2 regions of the Paraburkholderia sp. RAU6.4a genome follow, and region 2 is predicted to be linked to the other one. Evidence: predicted binding sites of a transcription regulator. Region 2 holds the regulator's gene; the other holds the start of a gene.
What was found. Region 2 encodes HrcA, which represses chaperone genes, less so after heat shock. Its sites were predicted from a motif close to TTAGCACTCNNNNNNNNNGAGTGCTAA; they were not measured.

Region 1: the regulator HrcA is predicted to act here: its motif matches at 5,292-5,318, upstream of rpoH (RNA polymerase sigma factor RpoH).

What each region holds. Positions count from the first base shown of each region.
Region 1 covers NZ_JBNDKQ010000002.1:2,946,628-2,954,206, reverse strand. Annotated here, with positions in the region: gene maiA (maleylacetoacetate isomerase) at 1-535, opposite strand, end outside; gene OKW40_RS18470 (fumarylacetoacetate hydrolase family protein) at 570-1,268, opposite strand; gene ybiB (DNA-binding protein YbiB) at 1,491-2,462, shown strand; partial or broken gene OKW40_RS18460 (2-isopropylmalate synthase) at 2,844-3,830, shown strand; gene OKW40_RS18455 (nuclear transport factor 2 family protein) at 4,028-4,411, opposite strand; gene OKW40_RS18450 (acyloxyacyl hydrolase) at 4,453-5,025, opposite strand; gene rpoH (RNA polymerase sigma factor RpoH) at 5,380-6,315, shown strand; gene cydP (cytochrome oxidase putative small subunit CydP) at 6,725-6,985, shown strand; gene OKW40_RS18435 (cytochrome ubiquinol oxidase subunit I) at 6,975-7,579, shown strand, end outside.
Region 2 covers NZ_JBNDKQ010000002.1:3,124,362-3,131,940, reverse strand. Annotated here, with positions in the region: gene dnaK (molecular chaperone DnaK) at 1-444, opposite strand, end outside; gene grpE (nucleotide exchange factor GrpE) at 777-1,364, opposite strand; gene OKW40_RS19240 (hypothetical protein) at 1,730-1,891, shown strand; gene OKW40_RS19235 (RNA-binding S4 domain-containing protein) at 1,863-2,270, opposite strand; gene hemH (ferrochelatase) at 2,279-3,349, opposite strand; gene hrcA (heat-inducible transcriptional repressor HrcA) at 3,531-4,550, opposite strand; gene OKW40_RS19220 (NAD kinase) at 4,761-5,663, shown strand; gene recN (DNA repair protein RecN) at 5,730-7,397, shown strand; gene glnE (bifunctional [glutamate--ammonia ligase]-adenylyl-L-tyrosine phosphorylase/[glutamate--ammonia-ligase] adenylyltransferase) at 7,503-7,579, opposite strand, start outside.

The DNA.
Region 1 (7,579 bases), 180 kb from region 2:
AGCGCTGCGCGTTGAATACCTGCGGAATCAGGCACGCGTCGGCGAGTGTCGGTGCGTCGCCGAAACACAGTTTGCCGGTGCGCGCGTCGCCGGCAAGATGCGTCTCCAGCGTCGCGAAGCCCGCGTCGATCCAGTGCCGGTACCACGCGTCCTTCGCGTCGTCGTCGACTCGCAACGTGTGCTTCAGATAGCGCAGCACGCGCAGATTGTTCAGGGGATGAATCTCGCACGCGACCTGCAGCGCCACCGAGCGCACATACGCGCGATCGAGCGGTGCCTTCGGTAGCAGCGGCGGCTCGGGATGCGTCTCCTCGAGATACTCGATGATCGCGAGCGACTGCGGCAGCAAATGACTGCCGTCGGCGAGCGTCGGCACGATGCAGTCGGGGTTGATCTTGCGATACGCGGGCTTCAGCTGCTCGCCGCCTTCGCGCACGAGGTGCACGGGTACGTAGTCGTACGACAGGTTCTTCACGTTCAGCGCGATGCGCACGCGATACGACGCCGAGCTACGGAAATAGCTGTAGAGCTTCATGTTGTCTGCCTCCTCCACCTGCACGCAAGCCGTCTCAGACGACGCGCACGCTGAACTCGCCGAGCCCGTCCACGCCGCCCTTCATCAGGTCACCCTTGACGACCGCGCCGACGCCTTCCGGCGTGCCGGTGAAAATCAGGTCGCCAGGCCGCAGTTCGAACAGCGTCGACAGATACGCGATCGTCTCGGCCACCGACCAGATCAGCTGCGACACATCCGCGCGCTGCTTGTCCTCGCCATTCACCGACAGCCAGATCTCTCCTTTGCCGATGTGACCGACCGCCGAAGCCGGATGGATCGGGCCGAGCGGCGCCGAGTGATCGAAGCCCTTGGCGGTATCCCACGGACGACCCATTTTCTTCGCTTCGCCTTGCAGGTCGCGGCGCGTCATGTCGAGACCGAGCGCGTAGCCGTAGACGTGGTCGAGCGCGCGGTCGACGGGGATGTCTTTGCCGCCCTCGCCGATCGCCGCGACCATTTCCATTTCGAAATGGACGTTCCTGGTCTGCGACGGATACGGGAATTCGCCGGTCGTGCCCGGCGCGACGTACACGATCGCATCGGCCGGCTTCGTGAAGAAGAACGGCGGCTCGCGGTCCGGGTCGTGGCCCATTTCACGCGCGTGCGCCTCGTAGTTGCGCCCCACGCAGTAGATGCGGCGCACCGCGAACTGCTCGCCCGACCCCACGACCGGCACCGCGACCTGCGGTGCGGGTGCAAATACGTAACTCATCCCGTTCTCCGTTTTCCGATGTGCGCCGCCGAGGCGGCGAGAAACATCGAGTGTAACCCGCGGCACGGCGCGGAGGCTTGTCAGGCGGCCCGTCGCGCGCCACTGCGTGCCCGCTTCGTTGCTGTTCGCCCGCTCGCCATAGATGCGATACTCACACCGAACTGTTCCCCGAATGGCGTAGCGAACCGCCAGGCGCGGCACGCCACCCGCCTCTTGCGCACGATGACCGACTCCACCGATACCACTTCTCCCTTCCCCTGGGCCCGATTCATCAAGGAAATCGGCCGCGGCCCGAATGGCGCCCGCGCGCTGACCGCCGACGACACGCGCTCGCTCTACACCGCGATGCTCGACGGCCGCGTCGACGATCTCGAACTCGGCGCGGTGCTGCTCGCGTATCGCGTGAAAGGCGAAACCGCCGACGAACTCGCCGCGATGCTGGCCGCCGTGCATGCGTCGTTCGAGCCGGTGCGGCTGCCGCACGGCGCGTTTCGGCCGGTGTCGATTCCGTCGTACAACGGCGCGCGCAAGCAGCCGAACCTCGTGCCGCTGCTCGCGCTGCTGCTCGCCCGCGAAGGCGTGCCGGTGCTGGTACACGGCGTCACCGAGGATCTGGGTCGGGTGACGAGCGCGGAAATCTTCACACATCTGCGCATCGCCCATGCGCAGTCGCACGCGCAGATCGAAGCTGGACTTGCGGAGCGCCGCGTCGCGTTCGCCTCGATCGACGTCCTGGCGCCCAAGCTCGCGCGCCTGCTCGCGCTGCGCCGGCGCATGGGCGTGCGCAATTCGACGCATACGCTCGTGAAGCTGCTGCAGCCGTTCGCGCCCGCGGGATTGCGGCTCGTGAACTACACGCATCCGCCGTATCGCGACAGTCTCACTCAGCTGTTCGTCACGCATCCCGATGCGGCCGTCGGCGGTGCGCTGCTCGCGCGCGGCACCGAAGGCGAGGCGGTCGCCGATACGCGCCGCCAGGTGCAGGTCGACTGGCTGCATGACGGCATCTGCGAGACGCGGCTGCCGCACGAGCGCTCGTCGCCCGATGCGCCCGAAGTCGAGCTGCCCGAAGCGCGCGACGCGGCGACCACGGCCGCCTGGATCGACGCCGTGCTGCGCGGCGAAGCGCCGGTGCCTGGCGCGCTCGAGCGGCAGGTCGAGCTGATCGTCGATATCGCGAAGACGGCGGCCTGACGGCCGCGGGTTGACAGGCCAACGCACGCCGTCATACATTTGGCCTCATGCGTTCCCTTCCGAACACCCTCCGAATTATCTCCGGCCGCCTGGCGCGGCCCCTATCGCTACGCCTGGCGTAAGTCTCGCGTAGCGCCGCGCGCTGGCAGCTCCGGTTGCCGTCGGCGGTCCTCCCCGTAGTTCCCGCAGTTTCGCTTCACCCCCGTCGTAGTTCTCCACAACCTGTCGTCGTTTGCATTCGTCCGTTTACCGCGCGGACGATGCGAGAGGATCACATGTACGTTGCATGGGCAGCATCCGCAGCGTGCATGCGTGAACAGTCGGCCAACCGCTCGACGTCCCCACCCTCCGCCGACGACACCACGAATGAGGCACCTCTCCATGTTGCGCAATCCCGCTGAAAAGTACCGCCCTTTTCCCGTCGTCCGGCTGACCGGCCGCAAATGGCCGAGTCGCACGGTCGACGCCGCACCCGTCTGGATGAGCACGGACCTGCGCGACGGCAATCAGGCGCTGATCGAACCGATGAACGCTGCGCAGAAACTCGAATACTTCGAGATGCTGGTCGCGATCGGTTTCAAGGAAATCGAAGTGGGCTTTCCGTCGGCGTCGCAGACCGATTTCGACTTCGTGCGCAAGCTGATCGACGAGCGACGCATTCCCGACGACGTCACGATCGAAGTCTTCGTGCCGTCGCGCGCGGAGCTGATCGCACGCACGTTCGACGCGCTCGAAGGCGCGCCGCGCGCGATCGTGCATCTGTACAACGCGATCTGCCCGTCGTTCCGGCGCATCGTGTTCCAGCAGTCGAAGGATGAGATCAAGGCGCTCGCCGTCGAAGGCACGGGCCTCATCAAGGAACACGCGCAGGCGCGGCCAGGCACGCGCTGGACCTTCCAGTACTCGCCCGAGACCTTCAACACGACCGAGCTGCCATTCGCGCGCGAGGTGTGCGACGCGCTCGCGCAAACGTGGCGGCCTACGCGCGATCACAAGATGATCGTCAACCTGCCGGCAAGCGTCGAAGCGGCCACGCCGAACGTGTTCGCCGACCAGATCGAATGGATGCATCGCAACCTCGGTTACCGCGACAGCATCGTGCTGTCGGTGCATCCGCACAACGATCGCGGCACCGCCGTGGCCGCGGCGCAGCTCGCGCTGCTGGCGGGCGCGGATCGCATCGAAGGCTGTCTGTTCGGCAATGGCGAGCGCACCGGCAACGTCGATCTCGTCACAGTCGCGATGAATCTCGACGCGATGGGTATCGACAGCGGTCTGGATTTCTCGGATCTCGCGACGATCCGGCGCGTGGCGGAACGCTGCACGCGGCTTCCGGTGGCGGCGCGGCATCCGTATGCGGGAGAGGTAGCGATGCGCGGCACGCGCGAGGCGCGCGACGCGGATGCCGATGTAGACGAGCACGGCGCAAACAGCCGCGACAAAGCTGGCGAATGCGCGACCGCGTGAATTCGCGTTGGGCCTCGAGCCTGCTGCAGCGGAGTGCACACCCGCATTCCGCTGCCGCTGGAGACGCGCTCACGAGGCGCGCCCGCCCGATGAGAATCTCACTCGAGCGCGCAACGGGTCGCCTGCCACGCGATCAGTCGCCACTGCCCGTCTTCGTGCGTGTGAATCGCGGTATAGGCAATCGGAAACAGGAGCGCGCCGTTATTCGCCTCCATCTCGATCAGCGCGCGGCCCGTGACGACGTAGGTCTCGCGCCCGGCCGGCAAGACATCCTGCGACTGCACCTCGATTTGCCGATAACGACGGCGCCCCGCGGTGATCCCGTCGATGAACTGCCGCTTCGTCTCGCGCTTGCCATTCGTATGGACGTAGCTCACGTTGTCCGCGAGCAGCGTGTCGAGCGACTGCCCATCGCCATCGACCATCGCGCGAAAACGCTCTCGCTCGAGCCCGCGAATCGCTTCGATCATCTTTGCCGCCATTGCAGAGCCCCTCGAACACCGCGAGCCGCAGGCGGCCACGGTCAGAAGTGATATTGCAAATATAGCTGGCTGAAATTTATACCAGGATTCGGCTCTTTGATACCGCCATTGGAGACATGCTGGAAGCGGTAGCCGGCGACATACTGCTCACGAGCGCCGAACTGCAACCCGACGCCCGCCATCTCGGCGAACTGGAACGAGGTGCCCAATGTGAAGTCGGAAGAAATGCGCGGGCTGGTCAGCAGCCGGACGCCGGCACCCACCTCGATGAATGGCCGCACCGAACCCGACGACCTGATGAAGCGGATTACCGGCGTCACGCCGATCTCGCCGATGTTGTCGTGAACGTTTCCTTCATTGGTGTGCCACCACGCGACGTGCGCCCCGCCGAGCAGCGCGAAATGCCAGTCGCCGATCTGCCACCATGTCAGGCTTGGATCCCAGACCACGCCGAGATCGAGCGTCCTGACGTGATGGTCGCCGACGCCGGCGGCCACGTGCACGCCGAACTGCTCAGCTTGGGACGCGCCCGCCGCACCCAACAGCAGAACGAGCAGAACGGCAAACGTGCTTTTTAGAGTAAGCCCACGCACCACAAGATTCTGCCTGTTCATCCGCCCCCCATACTGCCGAGTATTAACCGAGCGCCCCCTTTACTCCAAGTACGAATTCAGGAGCAAGTATTTCCCAGATAATGCCAATGACCAGCAATTATTCTCTTTAAAACGGGACGATGTCAGTCAAACATGAGCGTGCAACTGCTCCGGGCGGTACTTTGTACAGGTCCAACGCACAAGACAAATAGAGCGTATGATGGCTATTAGAAATCGAAACTCAATAGGATTTTCTGGAACTCAGATGCCCCTGCGACCTCTAAGTATTAGCACTCGGCAGATCTGAGTGCTAACATCCATCGCTGGAGTCGTTTACTGAGTACGCTATTGTCTGATTCCAAAGGAGCTTCACACGTGAGCCATGCAATGACCCTTCCGAGTACTTTGAGCCCGTCGTCGGCTAAGGCCGCTCCGGCAGGTGCACTGGCGCTCTCGCATTCCTCGCTGCTGTCTGGTCACCTGGGCAACATCGACGCCTACATCCAGGCGGTCAACCGGATTCCGATGCTGACGCCGGCGGAGGAACGCCAGTTCGCCACCGAATTGCGCGAACACGACAATCTGGAGGCTGCGCGCCGCCTGGTGCTGTCGCACCTGAGACTCGTCGTGTCCATCGCGCGTAACTACCTCGGTTACGGGTTGCCGCACGCCGATCTGATCCAGGAAGGCAACATCGGCCTGATGAAAGCGGTCAAGCGCTTCGATCCCGAGCAAAACGTGCGCCTCGTGTCGTACGCGATGCACTGGATCAAGGCCGAGATCCACGAGTACATCCTGCGCAACTGGCGCATGGTGAAGGTCGCCACCACCAAGGCGCAGCGTAAGCTGTTCTTCAACCTGCGCAGCCACAAGCAGGGGCTTGGCGCGTTCACGCCGGACGAGATCGAAGGTCTCGCGAAGGAGCTGAACGTGAAGCGCGAAGAGGTCGCGGAGATGGAGACGCGTCTGTCGGGCGGCGATATCGCGCTCGAAGGTCAGGTCGAAGACGGCGAGGAGTCGTACGCGCCAATCGCCTATTTGGCCGACTCGCATAGTGAGCCGACTGCCGTGCTGGCTTCGCGTCAGCGCGACCGGCTGCAAAGCGACGGCATCGCAAGCGCGCTCGACGCGCTCGATCCGCGCAGCCGCCGCATCATCGAAGCGCGCTGGCTGAAGGTGGCCGACGATGGCTCGGGCGGCTCCACGTTGCACGAGTTGGCCGACGAGTTCGGTGTGTCGGCCGAACGTATCCGCCAGATCGAAGCCAGCGCGATGAAGAAGATGCGCGGCGCGCTGACCGAATACGCGTAAAGCGTCGAAGCCATGCGCGCGTCAATTGTGTCCCGCCCATGACATAGGTAAAAACGACACGCGTTAATCGATCGCGCCATTTAGCGACCATCGCGCTCAAGTCCCGCCCTCGCAAGACGGCGGGGCTTTTTCATTCTTTTCGCCCTTTCTTGCGTCCCCGCGGCCGCGCATTCGCGTCGGCCTATCCGCAAGCCGGCCTGTCGAGGCCGGTAAGCGTTTCTTGACGTATCGCAAGTCCGGTAGCAATACTGCACAGACGCGGCAAGTTTCGCGACGTGTTGCCGCATGGCTAAACCTGAGCGCGCGAGGTTCACCTCCTACAATCGGCATGCATTCGCCAGACTGCCTGACGGCCAGGGCGGTCTGGATCCAGCCGGACTCACCGGCGTGAAGTCGTCTTCGACCGATCATGACCATAGCCCTGAATCGCAGCAGCACTGTCCGGTCGCGCTTGCGCGGCCGGTTCACCAGGTGGGTGCGCGGTCCAACGCTGGCGCGCGATATCGCCATCATCCTCGCCATCAAGTTCGTGCTACTGATGGCGCTCAAGTACACATTCTTCAATCATCCACAGGCGCAGCACATGATGCTGCCGCCTGAGCAGGTCGCGCAGGCGCTGCTGTCGGTGCCCGCCCCGCATCCGTCTCGAGGTGATCAACATGCCCGTTAGCGAAGTCGTAGAACTGTCGCGGTTCCAGTTCGCCATCACGGCGCTTTATCACTTTCTGTTCGTGCCGCTCACGCTCGGTCTCGCCTGGCTGCTCGTCATCATGGAATCGGTCTACGTGATGACCGGCAAGCAGATCTACAAGGACATGACGCAGTTCTGGGGCAAGCTGTTTGGCATCAACTTTGCAATGGGCGTCGCGACCGGCCTCACGCTCGAGTTTCAGTTCGGCACCAACTGGGCTTATTACTCGCATTACGTCGGCGACATTTTCGGCGTCCCGCTCGCCGTCGAAGGGCTGATGGCGTTCTTCCTCGAATCGACGTTCGTCGGTCTGTTCTTTTTCGGCTGGAACAGATTGTCAAAAATCCAGCATCTGATCGTCACGTTCTGTGTCGCGCTCGGTTCGAACCTGTCGGCGCTGTGGATTCTGATTGCCAACGGCTGGATGAACAATCCGGTCGGCGCGAAGTTCAACTATCAGACGATGCGCATGGAGCTCGACAGCATCGGCTCGGTGATCTTCAACCCGGTTGCACAGGTCAAGTTCGTGCACACGGTATCAGCGGGATACGTGACCGCGGCGATGTTCGTACT
Region 2 (7,579 bases):
GTCGTTGAAGTACGCCGGCACCGTGATCACGGCTTCCGTGACGGTCTCGCCAAGGTAGTCCTCAGCGGTCTTCTTCATCTTGCGCAGGACTTCGGCGGAGATTTGCGGCGGCGCGAGCTTCTGGTCGCGCACTTCGACCCACGCGTCACCGTTGTCGGCCTTGATGATCTTGTAGGGCATCAGGCCGATGTCCTTCTGCACTTCCTTCTCTTCGAAGCGGCGGCCGATCAGGCGCTTGACCGCGAACAGCGTGTTCTTCGGGTTCGTGACCGACTGACGCTTGGCCGGCGCGCCGACCAGGATCTCGCTGTCATCCATGTAAGCGATGATCGACGGCGTGGTGCGCGCGCCTTCCGAGTTCTCGATGACCTTGACCGAGTTGCCTTCCATGATCGCCACGCACGAGTTGGTCGTGCCGAGGTCGATACCGATGATTTTGCCCATTTTTACAAATCTCCTGACTTTGATCGCTGCGGAAAGCGCCCGGTTGACCCATTTGGCGGCGGGACGATCCGCTCTCAATTCATACCTGCACTCAAAATAAGTGCGGCCACATCGTTTTCAAGACCTCTTTTGCGATGCGGTCTTTAATTTTTTTCAATCACAGGGCGAGGCGCCTGAATCTTCGCTGCGAGCCCGCTCCGTCAGTCTGCGCGGCGCTCCCGGCGTGGTTCGCCGGAAGTGCCTGAATCGATGGGATCTTTGCGGCACGTAGCGAGGCGAAGCGACGCAGCAGACGCCACCGGCGCAAACGCCCGGAGCGATTGTCGACGTGATTACTTCGGCGCCGCGACGGTCACGAGCGCGGGACGCAGTACGCGATCCGCGATCACAAAGCCCTTTTGCAGCACCGCGACGACGGTGTTCGGCTCCTGGTCGGCCGGCACCATCGAAATGGCCTGATGGCGATGCGGATCGAACTTTTCGCCGACCGGATTGATCGCCATGACGCGCCCCTTCTCGAGCGCGCCGCTCAACTGCCGCAGCGTGAGTTCGACGCCTTCGCGGACCTTCTGCAAGTCGTCGGACGAATGGGCGACGGCCGCCTCGAGACTGTCGACCACCGGCAGCAGATGCTCGGCGAAGCTCTCGATCGCAAACTTGTGCGCCTTGGCGACGTCTTCCTGAGCGCGACGGCGCACGTTTTCGGTTTCGGCCTTCGCGCGCAGGAAGCTTTCCTGCAACTCGGCGATCTTCGCCTGAGCGTCGGCCAGCGCCTGCTCGGCGGCACCCTGGGCCGGTTCCGCGGGGGCGCCGGTGTCCGGCTGTTGAGCAGCGGCCCCAGCCGCCTCGGCGGCCTGGCGCGCGGCTTCGTCGGCGGGCGTGGGATTCTGGCTCGTCGGGTTCTCTTGCGTGTTTTCCATGTCGCTGAAAGTCGTTAAAAAGTAAAAGCCAAAGGCGGTGCAAGCCGTTCCGACACAGTACGATTCATGCTTTGCAAAATCGCGACACGCGTCTTCGCGCCGATCCGCCAGACCGGACCCCAGATGGGGCCTGAAAAAGCCGTTTCAAGCGGGTCGAGGGTTTTTTCGCACCACCGACGTGCAGGCGAAATGCGCCGTAACAAGCCTCACCGTGGCGCAATCAGATAGAGATTGAGTGCAGCCCGCAACTGACCTATTCTCCAGTCATGGAGCAGCAACGCCACGTTAACCCTAATCTGACGTAAGCGTTACCGACACCTGACAGTCGTTCCGATAGCCTGTTTCAGCCCATCAAGGGGAGTACCGTGAAACTGACCTTTGCAATCGGCGTGGTCGCACTGGTACTGATCGCGGGCACCACGACCATCTGCATGTCCGGTGCGGTCAACGACCACACCACCGAGTACGGCGGCGCACACGCCACCGTGGAGCAGTTTCTCAATCCCCACCTGAAAATCTGTCGATAGTGCGCCGGTCGCGTTTGGTCGGTCGGCCGTGCAGCGCGGCGGCCGGCTCGTGGTAGACCTTGCGCCGTTCCTGCTCGACCTGCCGCTTCGCCTTGCTCTGCGCGGTTTCCACATAAAGCGTCTGCGCGACGCTCGCCGGACCGCGTACGTCGCATACGCCCAGCACCTCCACCTGCCACACGTAGCGCTCGATCTCGATTTCGACCAGATCGCCGACACGCACGTCCTTCGCCGGCTTCACGGCGACGCCGCCGATACGCACCCGCCCCTTGTCGACCGCCTCCGCGGCCAGCGAACGCGTCTTGAAGAAGCGCGCGGCCCACAGCCATTTGTCGATGCGCAGTTTCGCGCCCGGTTCGGTTGAGATGCGGTAGTTCATCTGCGTATTCAAGCTCCTGTCGTGTGCGGCACCGGCACCGCCTGCACGGGCCAGCCCTGCAGATGCTGCGCGACGATTTCGCCAAGCGCGGCAACCCACGGCTGCGACGCGTTCAGACAGGCGATCCGGTGAAACTCCTTGCCACCCGCCTGCAGAAATTCGCCGCGCCCTTCCATGCCGATTTCCTCGATCGTTTCGAGGCAGTCGGCGGTGAAACCCGGGCAAAACACGTCAGCACGCCGCACGCCTGCCGCGCCGAGCTCCTTCAACGTCGGCGCCGTGTAGGGCTGCAGCCATTCGGCATTGCCGAAGCGCGACTGGAACGTGATGCGGCATTCGACCGACGTCAAATCGAGCGCCTGCATCAGCAGCGCGCCGGTCTGCTGGCATTGCTCGTGGTACGGGTCGCCGAGGTCGAGCGTGCGCTTGGGCACGCCGTGGAAACTGAGCACGAGCTTGTCGCCCGCCGCGAAATCGGGGCGGCCGTGCAGATGCCAGTAGTGGTGCACCTGTGCGGCGAGCGCCGCGATGTACGCCGGATGATCGGCGTACTGGCGCACGGTGCGGACTTCCGGCTGGTTGCGCATGCGCTTGAGCGCGGAAAAGGCTTCGTCGAACGCGGTCGCGGTGGTCGACGCCGAATACTGCGGATACATCGGCATCAGCAACACGCGCTCGGCGCCCGCGAGCTTCAGCTGGTTCAGCATTGCCGGAATGCCCGGCGTGCCGTAGCGCATCGCGTAGTCGACCAGCACCGTGTAGTCGTTCAGTTGCAGCAGATGGCGCAGGCCCTCGACCTGCTTTTCGGTGTGGACGCGTAGCGGTGAGCCCTCGGGCATCCACACCGCCGCATACTTCTTCGCAGAGCTGCGGCCGCGCAACGGCAGAATCAGCAGACGCAGAATGAGCTGCCACAGCAGCGCCGGAATTTCGACCACGCGAGGATCGGACAGGAACTGCGCGAGGTAGCGGCGCACCGCGCGCGGCGTCGGCGCGTCGGGCGTGCCGAGATTGATCAGCAACACGGCGACGCGATGCGACGTGGCGTTCTGTGAAGGCCGCTCGAGGTCGAAGCGCATAGGTAGCAGAAATCACCGCATTTTGCGGCGAGTCGATTCAATGGAGATTCATTATAGCGGCGCGAGTTCTGCCCGGCGCCGCCAGAGACCCCTGGCCATTCGGACGATTGGCAGACACCGCGCGTTCGCGCATCATGATCGCCACGGACTGCGATGACGCCAGTTCCGCGGAGCCCGAGGACTACTGCTGGCTGAGCGTCATGGACAACAGCCGCGCGGTTATGTCCACGATCGGAATCACGCGGTTGTAGGCCATGCGGGTCGGTCCGATCACACCGAGCGTGCCGACGATCTTGCCGTTCACCTCGTACGGCGCGGTGACGACGCTCATTTCCTCGATCGGTACCAGATTCGATTCGCCGCCAATGAATATTTGCACGCCCGCCGCGTGACTCGACACGTCGAGCAACTGAAGGAGGCTGGTCTTCTGGTCGAACACATCGAACAGCTTGCGCAGGCGCGCCATGTCCGACGAAAGATCGGCGACTTCGAGCAGATTGCGCTCGCCCGAGATCAACACGGTCTCGCCGGTGTCGGATTCGTCGGTGCTGGCGGTGACGGCCGCGTGCATCAGCGAGGTCATGTCGCCACGCAGCTCGTCGATTTCCTCGCGCAGGCGACGGCGCACCTCGTCGAACGAGAGGCCCGCGAAGTGCGCGTTGATGTAATTGGAGGCTTCCACCAGTTGCGAAGGCGAAAAGTCGCGCTGGGTGGCGAGGATGCGGTTTTGCACGTCGCCTTCGGGCGTCACGATGATCAGCAGAATGCGCTGGTCGGACAGGCGCATGAATTCGATCTGCTTGAACACGTGGCTGCGACGCGGCGTGAGCACGACGCCGGCGAACTGCGACAGATTTGACAGCACGCTCGCCGCCGCGGCGACGATCTTCTGCGGCTCGCCCACCTGCAGCGTGGTCTTGACGGTGCGCGTCACCGCCTCCTCGTCGGCGGCGGATTCGACGGTCAGCATCGTGTCGACGAACAGGCGGTAGCCGCGTGGCGTCGGAATGCGCCCTGCCGACGTATGCGGACTGATCACGAGCCCCAGATCCTCGAGGTCCGACATCACGTTGCGGATCGTGGCCGGACTCAGTTCGAGGCCCGAATAACGTGACAGCGTGCGCGAGCCGACCGGCTGACCTTCGGCGATGTAGCGCTCAATCAGCGTTTTGAGGAGGGTTTGTGCGCGAGGATCTAGCATGGCGAAAAATTTTAGCTCATTGGCATCGCAGCCGAGAGCGCCCGCGGCGCCCGCTCCCGGCGAATGCACCGCCGTCGGCGGGCTCGCATGTCATCGGGTCTTCACCATTCTAACGATAATCGCGACATACGCAGACGCCCTGCGTGCGCCGCCCCACAACCGGGTTGGTCTGCGGTTCTTTTCAGGCCCTACCTATGGTGTAATGCCGGCATGCAAGTGACCAGCCAGTTCAAGACCGTCGCGCTCGTCGGGCGCAGCAATACGCCAGGCATCGGCGAGCCGCTGACCGCGCTCGCCGCCTGCATCGCGAAGCTCGGCCTGGAAGTCGTGTTCGAAGCAGACACCGCCGCCGAAATCGGCGTGACCGACTATCCGGCGCTGCGTCTCGCCGAGATCGGCGCGCGCGCCGACGTCGCCGTGGTGCTCGGCGGCGACGGCACGATGCTCGGCATCGGCCGCCAGCTCGCGCCGTATCGCACGCCCTTGATCGGCATCAACCACGGGCGGCTCGGCTTCATCACGGACATTCCGATCTCCGACATGCGCGAGATCGTGCCGCAGATGCTGTCCGGCAATTTCGAGCGCGAGGAGCGCGTGCTGCTCGAAGCGCGCATCGTGCGCGACGGCACGCCGATCTACCACGCGCTCGCGTTCAACGACGTGGTGGTCAACCGCAGCGGCTTCTCGGGCATGGCGGAGTTGCGCGTGTCGGTCGACGGCCGCTTCATGTACAACCAGCGCTCGGACGGCCTGATCGTCGCGACGCCGACCGGCTCGACCGCGTACGCGCTGTCCTCGCAGGGGCCGATCCTGCATCCGCAACTACAGGGCATCGTGCTCGTGCCGATCGCGCCGCACGCGCTGTCGAACCGGCCGATCGTGCTGCCGGACGAATCGAAGGTCAGCATCCAGATCGTTTCCGGGCGCGAGGTGAACGTCAATTTCGACATGCAGTCGTTCACGTCGCTGGAGCTCGGCGACACGATCGAGGTGCGCCGTTCGCGCCACACGGTGCCGATGCTGCATCCGGTCGGCTACAGCTACTATGCGACGCTACGCAAGAAGCTGCACTGGCACGAGTACCCGTCGCACGAAGAAGACCCGAGGCCGTAAGCGGCACTTTGATTTCGCACGCCGCCGCGGCCGCCACCCGAATCCCAAGCTCACCCGACGACCTCCATGCTTCGCCACCTCTCGATACGCGACTTCGTCATCGTCGCCGCGCTCGACCTCGAATTCGACAGCGGCTTTACCGTTTTCTCGGGCGAAACCGGCGCCGGCAAATCGATCCTGATCGACGCGCTCGCGCTGGCACTAGGCGCGCGCGCCGAGGCGAGCGTCGTGCGCACCGGCGAGAGCCGCGCCGACATCACCGCGGAGTTCGAGACGCACGCACAGGTCGATCAATGGCTCGACACGCAGGCGCTCGGCGCGGCCGACGACGGCCAGCACGGCGGCACCGTGATGCTGCGGCGGGTGGTCGACGCGAACGGCCGCTCGCGCGCGTTCATCAACGGTACGGCGGCCACGCTCGCGCAGCTGCGCGAGGTCGGCGAGATGCTCGTCGATATTCACGGCCAGCACGCGCACCAGTTGCTGATGCGCCCGGACGCGCAGCGCGAGCTGTTCGACACGCACGCGGGCCTGTCCGACCTGGCCGCCGCCGTCACGCGCGCGTGGCGCACGTGGCGCGACAAGGCGCAGGCCGTCGAGCAAGCGCAAACGCGCGATCGCGAGCTGCAACTCGAACGCGAGCGACTCGCGTGGCAACTCACCGAACTCGACAAGCTCGCGCCACAGCCGGGCGAATGGGAAGAAGTCAACACCGAGCATCGGCGGCTGTCGCATTCCGCGAATCTGATCGACGGCGTGCAGGGAGCGCTCGGCGCGCTGTCCGAATCGGACGACGCGATGATCACGCATCTCGGCTCGATCGTGTCGAAGGTGCGCGACCTCGCGGAGATCGACCCCGCGCTGAACGACGTGCTCGCCGCGCTCGAACCGGCCGAAATCCAGTTGCAGGAAGCCGCGTATTCGCTGAGCCACTACGCGCAGAAGCTCGAGCTCGATCCGGAGCGGCTCGCGCAGGTCGAAAAGCGCCTCGACGCGCTGCACTCGGCTGCGCGCAAGTTCCGCCTGCGGCCTGAGACGCTGCCGGAAGAACACGCCGAGCGGCGCAAGCAATTGGCCGCGCTCGACGCCGCCGCCGACCTCGACGGCCTGCGCGCCGCCGAAGCGCAAGCGAAGGAAGTGTTCGTCGCCGAGGCGAAAAAGCTGTCGAAGGCACGCGCGAAAGCAGGCAAGGCGCTCGGCGAGGCGGTCACGACCGGCATGCAGGAACTGTCGATGAAAGGCGGCAGCTTCGAGGTCGCGCTGGTGCCGCTGCCCGAAGGCGGCGCGCACGGGCTCGAGCAGATCGAGTTCCGCGTCGCCGGTCATGCCGGCGTGCCGCTGCGGCCGCTTGCGAAGGTTGCGTCAGGCGGCGAACTCGCGCGTATCAGTCTCGCGCTCGCAGTGATCGCGAGCGCGGCCAGCCCGACACCGACCCTGATCTTCGACGAAGTGGATACGGGCATCGGCGGCGGCGTGGCCGAAGTGGTCGGACGGCTATTGCATCAGCTCGGCGAGGCGCGCCAGGTGCTGTGCGTGACCCATCTGCCGCAGGTCGCCGCGCGCGGCGATCATCATTTCCAGGTCGCAAAGACGAGCAACGGCACCGGCGGCACGCTCAGCAGCGTGAGCTCGCTCGACAAGGCGAGCCGCATCGAGGAAGTCGCGCGAATGCTCGGCGGCCTCGAAATCACGGCGACCACGCGCAAGCACGCGAAGGAAATGCTGGCCGCCTGAAATTGCGCCGCGCATAGGCGGCCGCACACGGCTGAGTCGGCTTGGCCGGGACGTCACACCGATCCCGGCGGCGCATGATGCGCTACGCGAAGTGCGTGAGCGCCCTTACCCAAACACCCTCTTCCACAACGCCAGCACCGCCTCGCGCTCGGCCGCGACCAGCGCCGGATCGACCCGCGCCT